One region of the Sphingopyxis sp. SCN 67-31 genome, then DNA from elsewhere that is predicted to be linked to it. Evidence: riboswitches for the same ligand, from Rfam matches in the RefSeq annotation. Region 1 holds a riboswitch; the other holds the start of a gene.

Region 1 (6,879 bases):
CCGCGACCGCGGTATCCTGACCGTCGGCGTCGTGACCAAGCCCTTCACCTTCGAGGGCAACCGCCGCATGCGGTCGGCCGAAGCCGGCATTGCCGAGCTTCAGGACCATGTCGACACGCTGATCGTCATTCCCAACCAGAATCTCTTCCTGGTCGCCAACCCGAACACGACCTTCAAGGAAGCCTTCACCATGGCGGATGAAGTGCTCCAGCAGGGCGTGCGCGGCATCACCGACCTGATGGTCATGCCCGGCCTCATCAACCTCGACTTTGCCGACGTGCGCAGCGTGATGCGCGAAATGGGCAAGGCGATGATGGGCACCGGCGAAGCCGAAGGCGACGGCCGCGCGCTCGAAGCCGCGCAAAAGGCGATCGCCAACCCGCTGCTCGACGGCGTGTCGATGGCGGGCGCGAAGGGCGTCATCATTTCGATCACCGGCGGCGAAGACATGCGCCTGATGGAAGTCGACGAAGCGGCGAACCATATTCGCGAACTCGTCGATCCCGACGCCAACATCATCTGGGGCAGCGCCTTCAACGAAGGGCTGGAAGGCAAGATTCGCGTATCGGTCGTCGCGACCGGCATCGACGGTTCGGGTGATGCGGCGGCTCCGGCCGCACCGGCGGCGCGCAGCTTCTCCTTCGCCCCCGCGCGCAGCCCGGCGCCGGCGCCCTTTGCCGAGGAGCCGGTCGAGGCGGCGGCTGTGGAAGCGCCGGTCGAAGCTGCGGAACCCGAGGTCGACACCGACCCCGCACCGGGCTTCTCGCTGGGCGATGCTCCCGCGGCCGAAGCACCGGCGCCGGCCGAGGAAGAGCCGATGGAATTGTCGCAGGTCGCCGCGACCTATGACGATACCAGCGACGAGCTCGTACTCGATGCACCCGAACCGGCGCCCGCGCCGGCTGCCGACCCGGCCCCCGCGGCCGAGCCTGCGCGGCCGATCGGTGGCGGCACCTTGTTCGAACGCATGTCGCGCCTGTCGCGTGGCGGTTCGACCCCTGCCGAAGAAGGCGACAAGGAAGACGGGGTCGATATTCCGCGCTTCCTGGGCCGTCAGAACAACCAGTAACAGGGTTCATCGCGGCCGCCCGATGGGCAGGCGGCCCGAACACGGGATGATTTGCCCATGCGGCGATCCAAATTGACGGCGGGGCCGCGGCGCGTTCGACTTCATGTCGGCGCGCTCGGCCTGCTGTTCCTGTCCGCTGCACCCTTCGCAGCGGCGCATGCATTTCAGGTGACGCCGCCCGATGCGGCCACCAAGGCGGCGATGGAAAAACGCACCGCCGCGCGGACGATGCTGTCGTCGGCGATCGCTCGGCTCGCCTCGAACGCCACCGACAGCGCCGCGCTGCTTGATGCCGGACGCGCCTCGATCGAGCTGGAGGATTATCGCGCCGCGCTCGGGTTTCTGACCCGTGCCGAGCAGGCGAGTCCGCGCGACGGCGCGGTCAAGGCGGCGCTCGGGTCGGCGATGCTCCATCTCGAAAAGCCATCGCGGGCGCTCGACTATTTCGGCGAGGCGCAGCTTCTCGGTGCGCCCGAGCGGCTGTTCCTTGCCGACCGCGGGCTTGCGCGCGATTTGCTTGGCCAGCAGGATGCGGCGCAGCGCGATTATCAACTCGCCCTGTCGATCGCGCCGAGCGACGAAGTGATCCGCCGCTATGCGATCTCGCTCGGCATCACGGGGCAGCCAGACCGCGCGATTCAGCTCCTCACGCCGCAGCTTCGCACCCAGGACCGTGCCGCATGGCGGTCGCGCGCGATGATCCTCGCGATCAACGGCCGCAACGACGAGGCGACCGAGATCGTCAAGGCGACGATGCCGGCGCTACTGGCGCAGAGCATTTTGCCCTATCTGACCCAGATGGACCGGCTCAATCCGGCGCAGCAGGCCGCCGCCGCGCATTTCGGGCGCTTCCCGGCCGGTGAACTTGGCCCGGTGCGCAAGCCCGTGCAGGTGGCTGCGGCGGCTCCAGCCCCGACGCCCGCCTCGTCCCCGACTTCGACGCCCAGCAAACGGCGCGGCGACAAGGACAAGCCGGTGCAGGTGGCCACCGCCACACCGCCACCGGCGACGCGACCGACCCCGAAGCCGACCCTGAAGCCGACGCCGACACCGACACCTGCGCCCACGCCAGCGCCGACACCCGCGCCGACCGTGGGGCAGCCGCCGGCCGCCGTGCCGGTGCGCCGTGCCGATACGCCGTCCGTCCCGGCAGCGAAGCCTCCCGCGCCGACACCGGCGCCAGCGGCGGCCCAACCGGTGGGCGTCGCGGTAAACAGCGGTGCCGGTCCGGTCGGTCCGGGCTTCTCGCTGAGCGATGTCGGCCAGCCGCCGGCCGCTGCCGCTGCGCCGCCGTCGGCGACGACCACGCCAGCGCCCAGTGCTGCGGCTCCGCTCGCCTCGTTGGCGCAGATCGTCAGCTCGATCGAGATTCCGCCCGAGGAGCTTGAGCGCACCAGCGGCGCGGTCGGCGCCGATACGCTTGCCAAGCTGGTCGAGGACAAGCGCAAGGCAGATGCCGCCGAAGCGGCAAAGCGCGAAAAGGAAGAAGCCGCGGCCAAGGCCAAGGCAGAGGCCGACGCCAAGGCGAAGGAAGAGGCCGCGAAGAAAAAGGCCAATCCCTCGCGCATCTGGGTGCAAGTCGCGGCGGGGTCGAACCAGAAGGCGCTCGCCTTCGATTTCAACCGCTTCGCCAAAAAGAATGCCGCGCTGTTCAAGGGCAAGGATGGCGGCTCGACCGAATGGGGCCGCACCCGCCGCCTGCTCGTGGGGCCGTTCAAGGACAAGAAGGCGGCTGCCGACTGGCTCGCGCAATATAAGAAGGCGGGCGGCGATGGCTTCGTCTTCACTAGCGATGCGGGGCAGGAGGTCGATCTCTTCAAATGACGTTGTCGGCCTGTGCGAGCGACCCCAGGGCGACACGCGGACGCCGCCACGACGAACCGGGCCGCGTCGTGCGCGGGCCGCGCGATGCCTTTCAGCGCGACCGCGACCGCATCATCCATTCGATCGCCTTCCGCCGGCTGCGTCACAAGACGCAGGTCTTCGTGGCGCCCGACGGCGACCATTATCGCGTCCGGCTGACGCACAGCATCGAAGTCGCGCAGATTGGTCGCGGTATCGCCCGGGCGCTGGGGCTGAACGAAGATCTGACCGAGGCCTTGTGCCTTGCCCATGACATCGGTCACCCGCCCTTCGGCCATGCGGGCGAGGACGCGCTGAAAGCGGCGATGATGGCGCATGGCGGGTTCGATCATAATGGGCACACGCTGCGCACGCTCGCGCGGCTCGAATGTCCCTATCCGCGCTTCGATGGCATCAATCTGACGTGGGAAACGCTGGAGGGGCTGGCGAAGCACAATGGTCCGGTGCGGCACCCCGGCTGGGCATTGGCGGAAATCGACGCCGAATTTCCGCTCGACCTGACGAGCCACGCCAGCCTGGAGGCGCAGGTGGCGGCGGTCGCCGACGACATCGCGTACGACAATCACGATATCGACGACGGCCTGCGCGCGGGATTGCTGACGATCGACCAGTTGATGGCGCAACCCTTCGTCGCCGACAATTTCCACCTCGTCGAAGGCCGCTTTCCGGGCGCGCCGCGCGACCGGTTGCTGCGCGAACTGGTGCGCGACCAGATCGGCGTGATGGTCAACGACGTGATCGCCGCGACCAAGGCCAATGTTGCCGATGCGGGGGTGGAGAGCGTGGCGGAAGTGCGCGCGGCGGGCCGCACGCTCGGCGGCTTTTCGGAAACGCTGGCGCGGCAGGAACGCGATCTCAAACGCTTCATGTATGCGAACCTCTATCACCATCCGTCGCAGATCGCCGCCGCCGACGCGGCGCGCACCGTCGTGTCGGGGCTGTTTGCGGCCTATCAGACTGACCCTGCGCTGATGGGCGAGGAATGGGCATCGCGGCTGCCCGATACGGACGGGGCGACGGTGCGCCACATCGGCGACTATATTGCCGGGATGACCGACCGATTCGCGATCGATCGCTTTGCCGAGATAAACGGGCGTGCCGCGGTGCCCGAGGCGCTGGCGCATGTCTGATGCCGCGCCCCGCGCGCTTCTGATCGGAGCGACGGGGCTTGTCGGACAGGCGGTTGCCCGCTGCGGCCATGCCCTGCCACTGACCTTGCTGGCGCGCCGTCCGGTCGAGGCGGGGGCCAGCCACCGCGCCGTGACCGCCGATCCGGGCGAATGGGCCGAGATCATCGCGGCGGAGCGCCCCGGGATATTGATCTCCTGCCTCGGCACGACGATCCGCCAGGCGGGGTCGCAGGACGCGTTTCGCGCGGTCGATCATGATCTGTTGCTCGCCTGCGCCCATGCGGCGAAGGCGGCGGGTACGGCGCACATGATCGCGGTCAGCAGCGTCGGCGCGGCGGCGCATAGCGCCAATTTCTATCTGCGGACGAAGGGTGAGGTGGAGGAGGCGCTGCGCGCGCTGAATTTCCTGCGGCTCGACCTGATGCGCCCCGGCCTGCTCACCGGCGACCGGCGGGGGCCGACGCGGATTGGCGAGGGGCTGGCGATGCTTGCCGCGCCGCTCACCGACGCGCTGTTGCACGGATCGCTGCGCCGCTATCGCTCGATTCCGGCCGAAACGGTGGCGCGCGCGATCGTGGCGGCGGCGTCGCTGGCGGCGCCCGGACAGTTCGTCCACGAAAATGACGCGATGCAACAGCTCGCCGATTGACTCTGCCGAAGGCGAGCGCCAAGGCTCAGGCGTCTGTCGAGCCTCTCCAAGAGATTCGACCGGCCACGCGGGAGAGCGCGGGGGCAGGGAAACCGGCCGTCGCCACCGAAGGAGCAACCGCCCCGGAAACTCTCAGGTCAACGGACCGCGCGGCTGGAACGGACACTCTGGAAAGCGTTCGGGCGTCGCCCGGACCACCGAAGGGGTAACTCCATGCCGGCCCGTCATCGCGGGCGCATGGACGAAAACTCTCAGGTTCCCGTGACAGAGGGGGCATGGCGAAGGAACGGCATCGGGCCGCGCCGCGTCATGTCAACGACGGGAGGCCGATATGAGCGAAACCGAAGAAATGGGCGAAACGGTCGCGATCGAATCGCTGCCGCTCGACGCCTGGCACCGTGCAAGGGGCGCGCGGATGGTCGAATTCGCCGGCTATCACATGCCGATCCAGTATGACGGCATCATGGCCGAACATCTGTGGACGCGCGACAATGCGGGTCTGTTCGACGTCAGCCACATGGGGCAGCTCGTGTTCAGCGGCGAAGGCGCCGCCGAAGCGCTCGAGGCGCTGGTTCCGGGCGATATTTCGGCGTTGAAGCCGGGGCGGATGCGCTACTCGCTGCTGCTCGCCGACGATGGCGGCATCCTCGACGATCTGATGATCACCGATACGGGGCATGGCCTCTACATGGTCGTCAACGGCGCGGTGAAGTGGGACGACATCGCGCATCTGCGCGAACATCTGCCCGACGAGATCGAGATGAACCTGCTCGACGAACAGGCGCTGCTCGCGCTGCAGGGGCCAAAGGCCGCGGCCGCGCTGACGGCGCTTGGCGTGGTTCCCGAATTCCCCGATATTCTTCCCGTCGACCGCCTCGTCTTCATGCAGGCCGGCCCCTATCTGTGGGGCGACGTGCGGCTGGGGATCAGCCGTTCGGGCTATACCGGAGAAGACGGGTTCGAAATTTCCGTGCCGGCGAGCGACGTCTCGGCCATCGCCGATGCGCTGTGCGCGCAGGAGGCGGTAAAGCCGATCGGCCTCGGCGCGCGCGATTCGCTGCGGCTCGAAGCGGGATTGCCGCTCTACGGCCATGACCTTGACGAGGGCATCGACCCCGTCGAGGGCGATCTGGCCTTTGCGATCAGCAAGCGCCGCCGCGAAGAAGGCGGCTTTCCGGGCGCCGCGCGCATCCTCGGCCATCTTGCCGACGGCAGCCCGCGCAAGCGCGTCGGCCTGACTGTCGATGGCAAGATGCCGGTGCGCGAGGGCGCCAAGATTTTCGACGGCAACAGCGAAGTCGGCGTCGTCACCTCGGGCGGTTTTGCGCCGAGCGTCGGCGCCCCGATCGCGATGGGCTATGTGCCCACCGGCCTGTCCGAGCCCGGCACGGCGCTCGCCGCCGAAGTCCGCGGCAAGCGCGTCGCCGTGACGGTGACGCCGATGCCCTTCGTTCCACATCGTTACGTGCGCAAACAGGGAGGCTGATCGATGCCGCGTTTTTATACCGAAGAGCATGAATGGATCGATGTCGATGGCGATGTCGCGACGGTCGGCATCACCGACTTCGCGCAGGGCCAGCTCGGCGATATCGTCTTCGTCGAGGTTCCCGACACCGGCGCCGAACTGTCGAAGGGCGGCGACGCCGCGGTGGTCGAATCGGTGAAGGCGGCGAGCGACGTCTACGCGCCCGTCGATGGCACCGTCACCGAAGGCAACGGCCAGCTCGAGGAGGACCCCGCGCTCGTCAATTCGGATCCCGAAGGCGAAGGCTGGTTCTTTCGCATGACGCTCAGCGACAAGAGCCAGCTCGACGGGCTGATGAATGCGCAGGCGTACAAGGATTTCATCGCCGATCTGTGATCGCAAACCCCTTCCGGTCGCGGGAGGGGGAAAGGCCGCAAGACCATGACGGACCCTGCGCTTGCCAATTGCCGCCTGATGGTGGCGACGCCCATCTATGACGGGGCGCAGGGTAGCTATGTCCGCGCGCTGCTCGACCTTGCGTTGCGGGCGCAGGCGATCGGCCTGACGGTGCGGTTCGAGTTCATCCTCTACCAGCCGTCGGTGACGCGCGCGCGCGACATGCTCGCTGCGATCTTCGCGGAAAGCGACTGCACCCACCTGCTGTTCGTCGATGCCGACATCGACTTCGGCGCCGAGGATGTGT
Region 2 (6,879 bases), on a different contig from region 1:
CAACGCGACGATGCCGCCACAACTCGCGCAAAACATCCTCCCCTACCTAACCCAACTCGACCGGCTCAACCCTGCGCAGCAGGCGGCGGCGGCGCATTTCGGCCGCTTCCCTTCGGGCGAACTCGGTCCGCGCCGCAAGCCGGTGCAGATGGCGGCGGCGACCCCCGCGCCGACGCCTGCGCCCGTTTCGGCGCCTGTCGATGCGCGGCGCCCGGCCAGCGGCCAGCGGTCCGAACGCGGGCGTGCCAGTGCTGCCGCCCCTTCGCCCGCGCGGCGGGTTCCGGCGCTCGCCACGACGTCTCCCGACACCCGGCCGCAGCCGCGAGCCACGCCGCCGGCTACCTCCGCGGCATCGACCCCGACCCCAGCGGAACGCAAGCCCGCGCTCCCGTCCACACAGCAGGCTCCGTCGCCCGCTCCCGCGCAGTCCGTTCCGCCGCCCACGAACAGCACAGCGCCGATCGGCGTCGCGGTCAACCATGCGTCGGGGCCGGTCGGCCCCGGCTTCTCGGTCGGTGGCAGCGGTGCGCCGTCGCCGGGCGCCGCCGTTCCGTCTTCGCCATCGGCCGCGCCCGCCATCGCCGCCGCGCCGCCGCCCGATCCCGCCGCGGCCGTGGCGAAGCCGACCGCCGCGGCGCCGCTCGCATCGCTCGCCGCCATCATCGGTTCGATCGAGATTCCGCCCGAGGAACTGGCGCGGCCCGACAATGCGATCGGTGCCGACACGCTCGCGATGCTCCAGGCGGAGAAACGCAAGGCCGAGGCCGCCGAGGCCGCGAAGCGCGAGAAGGAAGAGGCGGCTGCCAAGGCAAAGGCCGAAGCCGACGCCAAGGCGAAGGAGGAAGCGGCGAAGAAAAAGGCGAACCCCGCACGCCTGTGGGTCCAGATCGCCACCGGCGCCAACGAAAAGGCGCTGGCCTTCGACTACAACCGTTTCGCGAAGAAGAACGCCGATCTCTTCAAGGGCAAGGCGGGCGCCACCGCCGAATGGGGCCGGACGCGCCGCCTGCTCGTCGGTCCCTTCGCTAGCAAGAAGGCGGCGCAGGACTGGCTCGCCGACTACAAGAAGGCGGGCGGCGACGGCTTCCTGTTCAACAGCGAGGCGGGCGAGACCGTCGATCCCGTGAAATGACGCTGGCGATGTGCGCGAGCGACCCTGCGCGCACGCGCGGCCGCCTACATGCGGAGCCGGGGCACGGCGTGCGCGGCCCGCGCGACGCCTTTCAGCGCGACCGCGACCGCGTCATCCACTCGATCGCCTTCCGCCGCCTGCGCCACAAGACGCAGGTGTTCGTCGCCCCCGACGGCGATCATTACCGCGTCCGCCTGACCCACAGCATAGAGGTGGCGCAGATCGGTCGCGGCATCGCGCGCGCGCTCGGCCTCAACGAGGATCTGACCGAGGCGCTGTGCCTCGCGCACGATATCGGGCATCCGCCTTTCGGCCATGCGGGGGAGGCCGCGCTGAAGGATGCGATGCGGGCGCACGGCGGGTTCGACCACAACGGCCACACGCTGCGCACGCTGGCGCGGATCGAATGCCCCTATCCGCGCTTCGACGGGCTCAACCTGACGTGGGAAACGCTCGAGGGACTGGCCAAGCACAACGGCCCGGTGCGCCATCCGGGATGGGCGCTGGCCGAGATCGATGCCGAATTCCCGCTCGACCTGTCCAGCCATGCCAGCCTGGAGGCGCAGGTCGCCGCGGTGGCCGACGACATCGCCTATGACAATCACGACATCGACGACGGGCTGCGCGCCGGTCTGCTGACGCTCGACCAGTTGATGGCGCAGCCCTTCGTGGCCGCCAATTATCGTGCGGTCGAGAAGCGCTTTCCCGGCGCGCCGCGCGACCGGCTGCTGCGTGAGCTGGTGCGCGACCAGATCGGGGTGATGGTCAACGACGTGATCGCCGCGACCGGGGCCAATGTCACTGCCTCCGGTGTCGCGAGCGTCGCCGAGGTCCGCGCCGCGGGCCGGACCCTCGGCGATTTCTCGGACGATCTGGCGCGGCAGGAACGCGACCTCAAGCGCTTCATGTATGCGAACCTCTACCATCACCCCTCGCAGATCGCGGCGGCAGCGGGAGCGAAGGAGGTCGTGTCGCGGCTATTCGAAGCCTATGCGGCCGATCCGCGCCTGATGGGGGAGGATTGGGGATCGCGCCTGCCCGAAGGCGACGGTGCGACGGTGCGTCATATCGGTGACTATATCGCCGGGATGACCGACCGCTTCGCCATCGACCGCTTTGCGGAGATTTTCGGCCGGGACGCGGTGCCCGAGGCGCTGGCGCACGCCTGACCGGCGCGGCGTTGGGATGAGATTCGCGTAGAGGCGCGGAGCACGCAGAGTTCTGGCTCACGCGAGGGCGCGGAGAAAGAAGAGAGGGTGCGTAAACGCATCTTCCGCTTCCTCATCCTCGCTCGGCGCCACTCCCCTTTGTCATTCCCGCGAAAGCGGGAATCCAGCGAAAAGAATAAACGGCGCGGCAGCGTTGGATCGCCAGCGTCGCAACTGGATCCCCGCTTTCGCGGGAACGACATGGGGAGGGGGAGGGCGCAAAATCTCTCCACGCCTCCGCGCCTCCGCGTGAATCCTCTTCCACCTCATCTCCGCGGCCTCTGCGTCTCTGCGCGAAACATACACCCGCCGCATTGCCAACCGCGCCCGCGCCGCTAAGCTTCGGCCATGGCATCCCCTGACATCTTGCTGATCGGTGCGACCGGTCTCGTCGGACGTGGGGTGGTCGCGGCGATGGACGACCGCCCGCTGACCATCCTCGCGCGGCGCGCGGTCGATGGGGCGCCGGATGGGCACGCGCTCGTCGCGCCGCTGGAACGCTGGGCCGATATCATCGCCGCCGAACGGCCGGCGACCCTGATCTGCTGCCTCGGCACGACGATCCGGCAGGCAGGATCGCAGGCGGCGTTTCGCGCGGTCGATCACGACCTGGTGCTCGCCGCGGCGCGCGGTGCGCGGCTGGGCGGCGCCCGCCAGATGATCGTCGTCAGCTCGGTCGGCGCCTCGGCGAAGAGTCGCAATTTCTACCTGCGCACCAAGGGTGAGATGGAGGCGGACTTGCGCGCGCTCGATTTCGTGCGTCTCGATATTCTTCGCCCCGGCCTGCTGACGGGCACACGCGAAGGGGCGCCACGGCTCGGCGAGGGGATCGCTATGATGGCCGCGCCTTTCACCAACGCGCTGCTCCATGGCATGCTGCGCCGCTATCGCTCGATCCCCGCGGCGACTGTCGCGCGTGCGATCGTGCGGCTTTCGGGGCAGGGGGAGTCCGGCGTGCATGTCCATGAAAACGACGCGATCCGGGCTTTGATCTGACGCGCCTCTCTTCCTCGTCACCCCTTTTCGAACGAGCCGTTCCCCGGCGAAAGCCGGGGTCCACGCGGGGCCGCGCAACCTCATCTGACCCCGGCTTCGACAGGGGCACGAACCTTGCTTGCCGGGAAGGGCATATGGGCCGATTTGATCCGGGGTGACGAGGGTGCGGAATCATGCGTCGTTCTTCGATTGACTCCGCGCGGGCGCGCAGCCAAGGCTCGCGCGTCTGTCGGCTCCCCGCAGGGGATTCGACCGGCCGCGCGGGAGAGCGCGGGGCAGGCGACTGCACCGCCACCGAAGGAGCAACCGCCCCGGAAACTCTCAGGTCAAGGGACCGCGCAGCCGGACTGGACACTCTGGAAAGCGTCGCGGCTCGCGCCCGACCACCGAAGGGGTAACTCCATGATCGCATGGAGGAAAACTCTCAGGTTCCCGTGACAGAGGGGGCATGGCGGAAACCGCGGCACCGGGCCGTGCGTTCGCCATGTCAACGCGGGAGACTGTTATGACCGACACCGAATTGCCGGCCGAGGAAGCGGTGGAAACCGCGACGCTGCCGCTCGACGCCTGGCACCGCGCGAAGGGTGCGCGAATGGTCGAATTCGCCGGCTACTGGATGCCGATCCAGTATGAAGGCATCATGGCCGAACATCTGTGGACGCGCGAGCACGCCGGCCTGTTCGACGTCAGCCACATGGGCCAGATCAGTCTGGAGGGCGAGGGCGTCGTCGTCGCGCTCGAAGCGCTCGTCCCCGGCGACATCGCGGGGCTCAAGCCCGGCCGCATGCGCTATTCGCTGCTGCTGGCGGAGGATGGCGGCATCCTCGACGACCTGATGATCACCAACGAGGGCGACCGGCTGGGCATCGTCGTCAACGGCGCGGTCAAATGGGATGACATTGCCTATCTGCGCGAGAATCTCCCCGACGCCGTGACGCTCAACCACAACGAGGATTATGGCCTGCTCGCCTTGCAGGGACCAAAGGCCGCGACGGCGCTCGCGCGGCTGGTGCCGGAAGTGACGGAGCTCGTCTTCATGCAGACGGCGCGGGCGACGTGGCAGGGGCACGCGATTGCGCTCAGCCGTTCGGGCTATACCGGCGAAGACGGCTTCGAAATCGCGCTGCCGAACGAGGCGCTCACGCCCTTCGCCGACGCGCTGTGCGCGATGGAGGAAGTGAAGCCGATCGGCCTCGGCGCGCGCGATTCGCTGCGGCTGGAGGCGGGGCTGCCGCTCTATGGCCACGATCTCGACCCGGCGACCGATCCGATCGAGGGCGATCTGGCCTTCGCGATCAGCAAACGCCGCCGCGAGGAGGCCAATTTCCCCGGTGCCGCGCGCATCCTCGGCCATCTGGCCGATGGCGCGCCGCGCAAGCGCGTCGGCCTGACGGTCGATGGAAAGCTGCCGGTGCGCGAAGGCGCGAAGCTGTTCGACGGCAATGTCGAGGTCGGCATCGTGACCTCGGGCGGCTTTGCCCCCAGCGTCGGCGCGCCGATCGCGATGGCCTATGTCCCGACAGGCCTCGCCGAACCCGGTACCGCGCTCGCGGCGGAGGTGCGCGGAAAGCGCGTGCCCGTCGTCGTCGCCGCGACCCCCTTCGTTCCGCATAACTATGTCCGCAAGCAGGGAGCCTGATCGATGCCGCGTTATTTCACCGAGGAACATGAATGGATCGACGTCGACGGCGATGTCGCGACGGTCGGCATCACCGATTTCGCGCAGGGCCAACTCGGCGATATCGTCTTCGTCGAGGTGCCCGATGCGGGCGCCGAACTGACCAAGGGCGGCGACGCCGCGGTCGTCGAATCGGTGAAGGCGGCAAGCGACGTCTATGCCCCCGTCGACGGCACCGTCACCGAAGGCAATGGCCAACTCGAGGAGGACCCGGCACTGGTCAATACCGACCCCGAGGGCGAAGGCTGGTTCTTCCGCATGACGCTCGGCGACAAGAGCCAGCTCGACGGGTTGATGGACGCCAAGGAATACAAGACCTTCTGCGATAGTCTTTAGATCGGAATCGCCCCCTCCCGCTTGCGGGAGGGGCAGCGAGACTTGCGAGCTTGCTCGCTAGTCGCAGCGGGGTGGGCCCGAACGATGGGATCACCTCTGCGGCTATGCCCACCCCCAGCCCCTCCCGCTTGCAGGAGGGGGGAGACAGTGAAATGCGCTACCTTCCGCTCACTCCCGACGACCGCAAGGAAATGCTTGCCGCAGTCGGCGCCGCGTCGATCGATGATCTGTTCGCCGACGTACCCGCCGAGGCGCGGCTTTCCGGTCCGATCCCCGGCCTGCCGATGCATGCGAGCGAACTGGCGGTCGAGCGCCAAATGGCCGCGCTGTCGCGCCAGAGCCGCGTCGCGGGCGATGGACCCTTCTTCCTCGGCGCCGGCGCCTATCGCCACCACGTCCCGGCAAGCGTCGACCATCTGATCCAGCGCGGCGAGTTCCTGACCGCCTATACGCCCTATCAGCCCGAGATTGCGCAGGGCACGCTGCAGATGCTGTTCGAATTCCAGAGCCAGGTCGCGCGGCTGTTCGGCACCGACGTAGCCAATGCATCGATGTACGACGGCTCGACCGCCTGCTGGGAAGCGATCGTGATGGCGCGGCGGATCACGCGGCGGGGCAAGGCGTTGCTCTCGACCGGCCTGCACCCCCATTACCGCAGCGTCGCGCGCACCATGGCGACCTATACGGGCGATACGCTCGTCGACGGTGACCCGACCCTCGAACCCGGAACCGACTGGGCGGCGCTCGCCGGTGCTGTCGACGGGGATACGAGCTGCGTCGTCGTCCAATATCCCGATATCCTCGGCCGCATCGACGACATGAGCGCGCTGGCGGAGGCGTGTCAGGCCGCGGGCGCGCTGCTGATCGCCGTCGTGACCGAACCCGTCGCGCTGGGGCTGATCAAGGCGCCGGGCGAGATGGGCGCCGACATCGTCGTCGGCGAGGGGCAGGCGATCGGCGTCGGGCTCCAGTTCGGCGGGCCCTATGTCGGCCTGTTCGCCTGCAAGAGCAAATATGTCCGCCAGATGCCGGGACGCCTGTGCGGCGAGACGGTCGATGCGAACGGCAAGCGCGGTTTCGTGCTGACGCTCTCGACGCGCGAGCAGCATATCCGCCGCGAAAAGGCGACGAGCAACATCTGCACCAATTCCGGTCTTTGCGCGCTGGCGTTCAGCATTCACATGACCTTGCTCGGCGAGGCGGGGTTGCGCAGGCTCGCAGCGATCAACCACCAGCGCGCGAAGGCGGCTGCGACCGAACTGGCGAAGGTGCCGGGGGTGTCGCTGCTCAACGCGGCCTTCTTCAACGAATTCACCCTCGTCCTGCCGACCGAGGCGCGGCCCGTGATCCATCGGCTTGCCGAAAAGGGCATCCTCGGCGGCGTGTCGCTCGGCCGCCTCTATCCCGACAATGATGCGCTGGCGAACGGGCTGGCGGTCGCCGTGACCGAAACCGTGACCGAGGACGATATTGCCGCCTTTGCCGCGGCGCTGAAGGAGGTGCTGGCATGACTTTCCCGCTCTCCGTTT

The links. A riboswitch is a leader RNA that binds a small molecule or an ion and turns the genes downstream of it on or off. The one in region 1 is predicted to bind glycine.
Region 2: another riboswitch for glycine. It lies ahead of gcvT (glycine cleavage system aminomethyltransferase GcvT); the one in region 1 lies ahead of gcvT (glycine cleavage system aminomethyltransferase GcvT).

Annotation. Positions count from the first base shown of each region.
Region 1 is NZ_MEFH01000107.1:4,851-11,729, forward strand. It holds gene ftsZ (cell division protein FtsZ) at 1-1,069, shown strand, start outside; gene ABS88_RS19825 (SPOR domain-containing protein) at 1,127-2,893, shown strand; gene ABS88_RS19830 (deoxyguanosinetriphosphate triphosphohydrolase) at 2,890-4,062, shown strand; gene ABS88_RS19835 (NAD(P)H-binding protein) at 4,055-4,711, shown strand; glycine riboswitch at 4,770-4,869, shown strand; glycine riboswitch at 4,870-4,989, shown strand; gene gcvT (glycine cleavage system aminomethyltransferase GcvT) at 5,043-6,197, shown strand; gene gcvH (glycine cleavage system protein GcvH) at 6,201-6,572, shown strand; partial or broken gene ABS88_RS19850 (hypothetical protein) at 6,618-6,879, shown strand, end outside.
Region 2 is NZ_MEFH01000076.1:17,480-24,358, reverse strand. It holds gene ABS88_RS16070 (SPOR domain-containing protein) at 1-1,132, shown strand, start outside; gene ABS88_RS16065 (deoxyguanosinetriphosphate triphosphohydrolase) at 1,129-2,301, shown strand; gene ABS88_RS16060 (Rossmann-fold NAD(P)-binding domain-containing protein) at 2,689-3,336, shown strand; glycine riboswitch at 3,588-3,683, shown strand; glycine riboswitch at 3,684-3,787, shown strand; gene gcvT (glycine cleavage system aminomethyltransferase GcvT) at 3,842-4,975, shown strand; gene gcvH (glycine cleavage system protein GcvH) at 4,979-5,350, shown strand; gene gcvPA (aminomethyl-transferring glycine dehydrogenase subunit GcvPA) at 5,503-6,861, shown strand.